Regions from separate parts of the Pseudoalteromonas sp. OF7H-1 genome, predicted to be linked through region 1. Evidence: predicted binding sites of a transcription regulator. Region 1 holds the regulator's gene; each other region holds the start of a gene.
What was found. Region 1 encodes FliA, which starts transcription of late flagellar genes. Its sites were predicted from a motif close to CTAAAGNTNNNNNNNNNNNNGCCGATA; they were not measured.
Positions count from the first base shown of each region.

Region 1 (2,263 bases):
TAATTGGCGAGTCAGCTTTCCGACTTCTGCAAATAACTCCGATTGCTCTTTGTTAGCAGCTTCTAAAATCAGCTGGTCAGCTTTTTCTTGTTCACCTTGCTCTAGAAGCTCAACAAGTTGCTTAGCTTGTTCAAGTGTAATTTGAGGCGCAGCATTTACAGACATAGGCCATATCCCCTTGCTGTTAGCCTAGTCGCTCAAATACTTTTTCAAGCTTAGTTTTGAGCGTACCTGCAGTAAACGGTTTAACAATATATCCGTTCACCCCAGCTTGCGCTGCTGCAACAATTTGTTCTTTTTTTGCTTCTGCGGTAACCATCAACACTGGAATGTGCTTAAGCTTTTCATCTGCGCGTATTGCACGAAGCAAATCAATACCTTGCATGCCCGGCATATTCCAATCAGTTACTACAAAGTCAAACTCCTGATTTTGTAGCATCGGAAGTGCTGTACTACCATCATCAGCTTCTTGAACATTGGTAAAGCCTAAATCTCTTAATAGGTTTTTGATTATTCTTCTCATAGTAGAGAAATCATCAACCACGAGAATCTTCATGTTCTTATCCAAAACTTCCTCCAGTGAGGTTCGAACCCAACTATTTTATGTACTCTAATTTATCCAGTCATTGATTTTAGCTTTAAGCTTTATCATTGCCTGACCGTGAATTTGGCTTACTCGAGATTCACTGACATCAAGGATGGCACCAATCTCTTTTAAATTCATTTCGTCGTTATAGTAAAGTGATAAAACCAGAGCATCCCTTTCGGGTAACGCTTTGATAGCATTTACTAAAGACTCGTTAAAACGTTCATTTTTAACGTTATTAAACGGTTTGTCTAGCGCAAAATCGCTGTTTGCTGGGGTTATCACGTCTTCATCAACCCCAAGATCCTCAATACCGATGACTTTACTTGCATTTACATCATGTAAAATATGATGGTACTCATCTAGAGATATATCAAGTTTTTCAGCGATTTCAGTGTCTTTTGGTTCTCGACCAAGGAGAGATTCTAACTCGGAGATAGCCTCTGCAACCATTCTGCTATTTTTGTGAACAGAACGAGGCGCCCAATCACCACGACGGATTTCATCCAGCATTGCGCCTCGAATACGGATCCCGGCAAAGGTCTCGAAACTAGCGCCTTTAGTTGCATCGAAATTTTTAGATGCTTCAATCAATCCAATCATACCTGACTGGATCAGATCGTCGAGTTGCACACTTGCCGGAAGTCGAGCAATCAGGTGACATGCCACTTTTTTGACAAGTGGAGCATGCCGTTCAACCACCTTATGAATGTGGTCTGAAGTTTGATATCCCGCAGCTCTATTGACCGGAGAAGCCATAATCACCCGTTTACAAGTTGTTCAATGAAAAATTCTAGATGACCAGAAGGTTGATGCGGAATTGGCCATTTAACTGCCTTAGCAGCTAGTCCCTTAATCGCAATCGCCGCAGGGGAACTCGGAAATAAATCCACGATAGCTCTTTGTCTGCGAGAAGATTTACGCATGTTTTCGTCAAACGGTACGGTGGCCACTAATTCCAGTGCTACATCAAGAAAACGGTCTGTAACTTTTGAAAGTTTAGCAAATAATTCTTGCCCTTCACGCATACTGCGGACCATGTTGGCAACAATTTTAAAACGATAGACACCATGCTCTCTGCTCAAAACTTTGATCAACGCGTAAGCATCTGTAATGGAAGTCGGTTCATCACACACCACAACCATCACATCTTGTGCAGCTCGAGAGAAGCTCAGAACCATATCTGAGATACCAGCTGCGGTATCAACAATTAAGACATCAAATTGCGTGTTAAGCTCGCTAAATGCACGAATAAGTCCTGCATGCTCTGCGGGAGTCAGCTCTACCATACTTTGAGAGCCTGAGGTCGCCGGTACAATTTTAATTCCAGCGGGACCTTCTACGAGAATCTCATCTAGTTCACATTCACCCGACAACACGTGCGACAGATTTTTTTCTACCCTTAGACCTAACATCACATCACAGTTTGCCAAGCCCAAGTCCGCATCTAAAACGAGAACTCGCTGTCCTTGTTGGCCCATAGCGATGGCAGTATTGAGCGAGACGTTGGTTTTACCCACCCCACCTTTTCCACCGGTCACGGCTATTACTTTTACACCCTGGTTGCTATTTTGACTCATTCTACGCAGGCCACTTGCTTGATCTAAAACTGTGTTAATCATACATTCCTACTGACTCTGACGCTACAGGTACACGTCGAGAGTGCTGTGCTTTTAT
Region 1 is NZ_JAKRFX010000002.1:280,183-282,445, reverse strand. Features, by position in the region: gene MHN30_RS03385 (protein phosphatase CheZ) at 1-165, opposite strand, end outside; gene cheY (chemotaxis response regulator CheY) at 185-568, opposite strand; gene MHN30_RS03375 (RNA polymerase sigma factor FliA) at 611-1,345, opposite strand; gene MHN30_RS03370 (MinD/ParA family protein) at 1,348-2,208, opposite strand; gene flhF (flagellar biosynthesis protein FlhF) at 2,201-2,263, opposite strand, start outside.

Region 2 (2,263 bases), 170 kb from region 1:
TAAGCGCCAGACGTTCAAGTATCGAATGGGGGAAAACACGTTTGAGCCCTTGTCGACCAATCGATCGGATCAGTCCTTTTTCTTCATAATATCTAAGCGTGGATGCGGGTAAACCTGACTTCTTTGCAACTTCACTGATATCCATTCTTGCCCTTGACTTAAAGTTAACTTGAACTAGTAGGATAGCGGCTATCAGTAAAAAAGAGGAGTAAAAATTGTGGAAAACCTATATACGATGTTAATGCCAGCAGTCGTGATTGGCGTAGGTGCAACGCTTGTTATGGATTTGTGGGCATTTATGCTCAGTCGCTTATTTGCCATAAAGGGCTTAGATTATGCATTGGTTGGTAGGTGGATTGGGCACTTGTGTCAAGGTCAACTCACGCATCAAGGTATCGGGCGTAGTAAACCAATATTTGGTGAACGTGTCATTGGCTGGGGCGTGCATTATCTCATTGGGATTGTATTCGCCTTGGTGTTACTACTGAGCGTGGGCAAGCCTTGGTTGACTGAGCCTAGCCTTTTGATTGCGTTAGCTTTTGGCTTAATAACATGTGTTTTTCCATTTTTTATTATGCAACCCTGTTTTGGTGCAGGGGTCGCAGCATCTAAAGTACCAGAGCCGAATAAGGCAAGGGTAAAAAGTATGGCAGCACATTTGATTTTTGGGTTTGGATTGTTTTTAAGCTCGTTTATATATGTAAGTTTGCTGTGAGATAACAAAATAGAAGGTGGTGGAGGGAGCTGGATTCGAACCAGCGAAGGCTGAGCCGTCAGATTTACAGTCTGATCCCTTTGGCCGCTCGGGAACCCCTCCATCATTTGGAGCGTTTACTTTAAAAGTGGTGGAGGGAGCTGGATTCGAACCAGCGAAGGCTGAGCCGTCAGATTTACAGTCTGATCCCTTTGGCCGCTCGGGAACCCCTCCATACATTTTAAAGCGTTACAATTTGAAAGTGGTGGAGGGAGCTGGATTCGAACCAGCGAAGGCTGAGCCGTCAGATTTACAGTCTGATCCCTTTGGCCGCTCGGGAACCCCTCCGAAATTGTAACTGTTGTTTATGGTGGAGGGAGCTGGATTCGAACCAGCGAAGGCTGAGCCGTCAGATTTACAGTCTGATCCCTTTGGCCGCTCGGGAACCCCTCCTAAACAACGGCGGTGATAATAACAAAGTTTTTTTCGAAGTAAAGAAAACTACTAAAGTTTTTCGGAAAAAGGCCGATAAATTCGTAATTAGCAAAATAATCGGTTGGAATACATGCAAATTGATGGCGTTTTAATCAGTGAGTCGCAATTAGGATCCGCATTGAACATTAGTGTTCATGAGACGCGCTCTGCCGATTTTGCCATGCTGTTATCTATGCTATCAACCGATGCATTAGATTTTAGCCAATTTCACCTACCAGAATCTGAAGCTGCCGCAAAAGATAACTCAGAAGAAATACTAAAAAAGCAATTTGAAATAGGTCCACAAAAGCCGCTTGCGCCAAAAGAGTACAATATGCTTATTGGTCAGCATAACGCGCAGCTGGTATCTATGGGGGCGATGGCAACCTTGCGATTGCAAGAAAATTTAAATCCAGAACCTTTTGCCGCACGAAATGATAAAAAGCATATTCCACTCGACGTTGTAGAAAATTTGGAACCAGCGGTTAAAAGACGTTTGGCGAGCGCGCAGGGTAAACTGGCCTTAGTTGCTGATAAGGCGATGGATGCGGCTGGTTTTTATGATCAAATTGCAACGGGTGATATGCAGAGTATGTTACGCGCGACGGCGTAACAACATCAGCTGCTTCTACTCCTTCAAATTGAGTAAATTTAAGACAAACTGGTATTAAACTTGTCATTTCACAGCTGTTTGCTTCGTTACTAGACTGACATAAAACGCCATGCTTATCGCGCCTCATGTCTAATACCAATTGAATTAATTCTCTAATCAATTTGAAGGGTGAAATAGCATATTAGCTTCGTTAAAAATTTCTCATTTAGAACAACTAAATAGCAAAATTTTTGCCTTGCTACTAAAGCTATTTCCCCGCTTCAAGATAGATCATTTACTTAATACAACTGGTATAAGCTAAACGGCCTTTAATCATCCTTAGCTTGCTTCAAGCTTTTTTATGGCTTTGTATCTAATCTCTAATTCAGGTTATTTTAGCTACCGTGGCACTTTTTGTACTTTTTATTACTGCCGCACGGACAGAGGTCATTTCTGCCTACTTTGGTTGTAGGCGTATCGTACAATTCACCATCTAAGTAATA
Region 2 is NZ_JAKRFX010000002.1:454,150-456,412, forward strand. Features, by position in the region: gene MHN30_RS04120 (helix-turn-helix domain-containing protein) at 1-145, opposite strand, end outside; gene MHN30_RS04125 (DUF2938 domain-containing protein) at 218-715, shown strand; tRNA gene MHN30_RS04130 (tRNA-Tyr) at 733-817, opposite strand; tRNA gene MHN30_RS04135 (tRNA-Tyr) at 844-928, opposite strand; tRNA gene MHN30_RS04140 (tRNA-Tyr) at 958-1,042, opposite strand; tRNA gene MHN30_RS04145 (tRNA-Tyr) at 1,063-1,147, opposite strand; gene MHN30_RS04150 (VC2046/SO_2500 family protein) at 1,260-1,781, shown strand; gene MHN30_RS04155 (YchJ family protein) at 2,156-2,263, opposite strand, start outside.
Region 2: MHN30_RS04150 (VC2046/SO_2500 family protein) is a predicted target of FliA. The motif match lies at 1,199-1,225, and genes of this name have one in related genera.

Region 3 (2,263 bases), on a different contig from region 1:
TTTTGGGATATCCTTTACTTCAATTTTGTTTTGCACACCAAAAGCAAACTTCATCGACCCGGCAATTTGCTTAAACTTCAGCACGTCCATTTCAGAAAATGCCAGTAACAGTACAAAGAAGCACATCAGTAATGACATCAGATCAGCAAATGTCCCCATCCAGGCGGGAAGACCTGGGGGAGGACATTTACATTCATTCTCATCTGACATGGTTATTCCTCAGCCTCAGCGCCACGTTTAGACTCAGGCAAATAATTTTTCAAGATGCCTTCAATGACTTTCGGGTTTTGGCCATCTTGAATACCTAAAATAGCATCTAAGATGAGCCGCTGATTTCGCTCTTCTTCATCTTTACGAAGCTCAAGCTTAACCTGAATTGGGATCGCAACCACGTTAGCTAAGAACGCACCATACAAAGTTGTTAAAAGTGCAACAGCCATGGCAGGCCCGATTGCTTTTGGGTCGTCCATGTTAGACAACATAGCAACTAGGCCGATGAGTGTTCCGATCATACCCATCGCAGGCGCTATATCAGCGAGGGATTTAAATAAACCGGCGCCTAACTGGTGTCTTGAGGACGTTAAAGCAATATCTTTTTGCAGTGTGGCGCGCACAACATCAGCGTCATGGCCATCGACTAACATATCAACGCCTTTACGCATAAATTGGTTGGGAATTTCAGCTTCTTCTAACGCTAAGAAACCACCTTTACGCGCAGAATCAGCAAGCTCAACGGCTTTTTCAATCAGCTCTTCAGGGGTTTCAATCTTAAACATGAAGGCCTTCCCGGCCACTTTACCAATGCCGAAAAATTGTCCAAGCGTAAAGTTAGACAATACGATAAAAATTGAACCACCAAATACGATAACGACGGAAGGCGTGTTATAGAACATAGCGATCTGGCCATCACTACTTAGTACCATCGACATTACAATCAAACCTATGGCACCCAGGATCCCTATTACCGTTGCTAAATCCACATGTCCTCCGGGGGAAGTTATTTGTGATAAATCACGCAGTTATTATTGTTTGAGTTATCGGCAAGTTTCTCTACAACTTAACACTATTATATTAAAAAGTGTTTAAAATGCGAGTTTATAGCAGATCTTGTAATGCCGATACTCCGTCAGATCAAAAAGTCTCTGGTTTTTTTGACCTTGGCGCGCAATCCCCCTAAAATTGCCACACTTTTACTTTACGGGTCAGTGTGACATATGGCGGTAAAAAAACCTGATAACTTGAGCTTTGAAGAGGCCATGCAAGAATTAGAACAAATCGTTGCAGACATGGAAAATGGTAGCTTACCTCTGGATCAAGCACTTAAACAATTTGAGCGTGGGATAAAGCTCGCAAAAGCTTCAAACCAAAAACTTCAGCAAGCTGAGCAGCAGGTCGCTATTTTAATGGGCGAAGATGAGCAAGCGCAATTACAGCCATTTGAAAACGAAGCCTAATGTCAGCAAAATTACAAGAAAAACTCCTGTCTGCTAAGACTCGTGTAGAAACCACCGTTTTACACTATTTTGATAATGTGCTTGATACAGAAGAAAATATCAAAGCCGCAACGCGCTACAGTATAGAAAATGGTGGTAAACGCTTGCGACCATTCTTGGTGTACTGCACTGGTGAATTGTTTGGTGCGGCTCCAGAAGACTTAGACAAGGCCTCTGCAGCAATAGAATGCGTGCATAGCTATTCGTTGGTACACGATGATTTACCCGCGATGGATGATGATGAACTTAGGCGCGGCCGTCCAACCTGCCATATTCAATTCGATGAAGCGACAGCTATCTTAGCTGGCGATGCCTTACAAACTCTGGCGTTTGAGCTGTTAAGTGAGCATCAATTCGCAGTAAGCCACCATGCGCAAATAAAAATGATTTCCGCGCTAGCTAAAGCATCGGGTCTACAAGGCATGGTTGGTGGCCAAGCACTTGATATAGCTGCTACTAATCGTTCAATTTCCATAGACGAACTTGAACGTATTCATAAGCTAAAAACAGGTGCACTGCTAAGCTGTGCTGTAGAGCTTGGGATCTTATGCGGCAACCCAGAGCAAGTTACCGAGCAAGCCTGTAGTGCAATACGCACTTATGGTCGTGCAATAGGCCTTGCATTCCAAGTCAGAGATGACATTCTTGATGTAGAAGGTGACACGGCAGTGCTTGGTAAGCCACAAGGCTCTGACATAGAACATAATAAGTCTACCTACCCTGCACTGTTAGGCTTAGAGCAAGCAAAAGAAAAAGCCGAACAGTTGATA
Region 3 is NZ_JAKRFX010000001.1:199,018-201,280, reverse strand. Features, by position in the region: gene MHN30_RS00905 (flagellar motor protein MotB) at 1-210, opposite strand, end outside; gene pomA (flagellar motor protein PomA) at 213-980, opposite strand; gene xseB (exodeoxyribonuclease VII small subunit) at 1,215-1,454, shown strand; gene ispA ((2E,6E)-farnesyl diphosphate synthase) at 1,454-2,263, shown strand, end outside.
Region 3: pomA (flagellar motor protein PomA) is a predicted target of FliA. The motif match lies at 1,036-1,062, and genes of this name have one in related genera.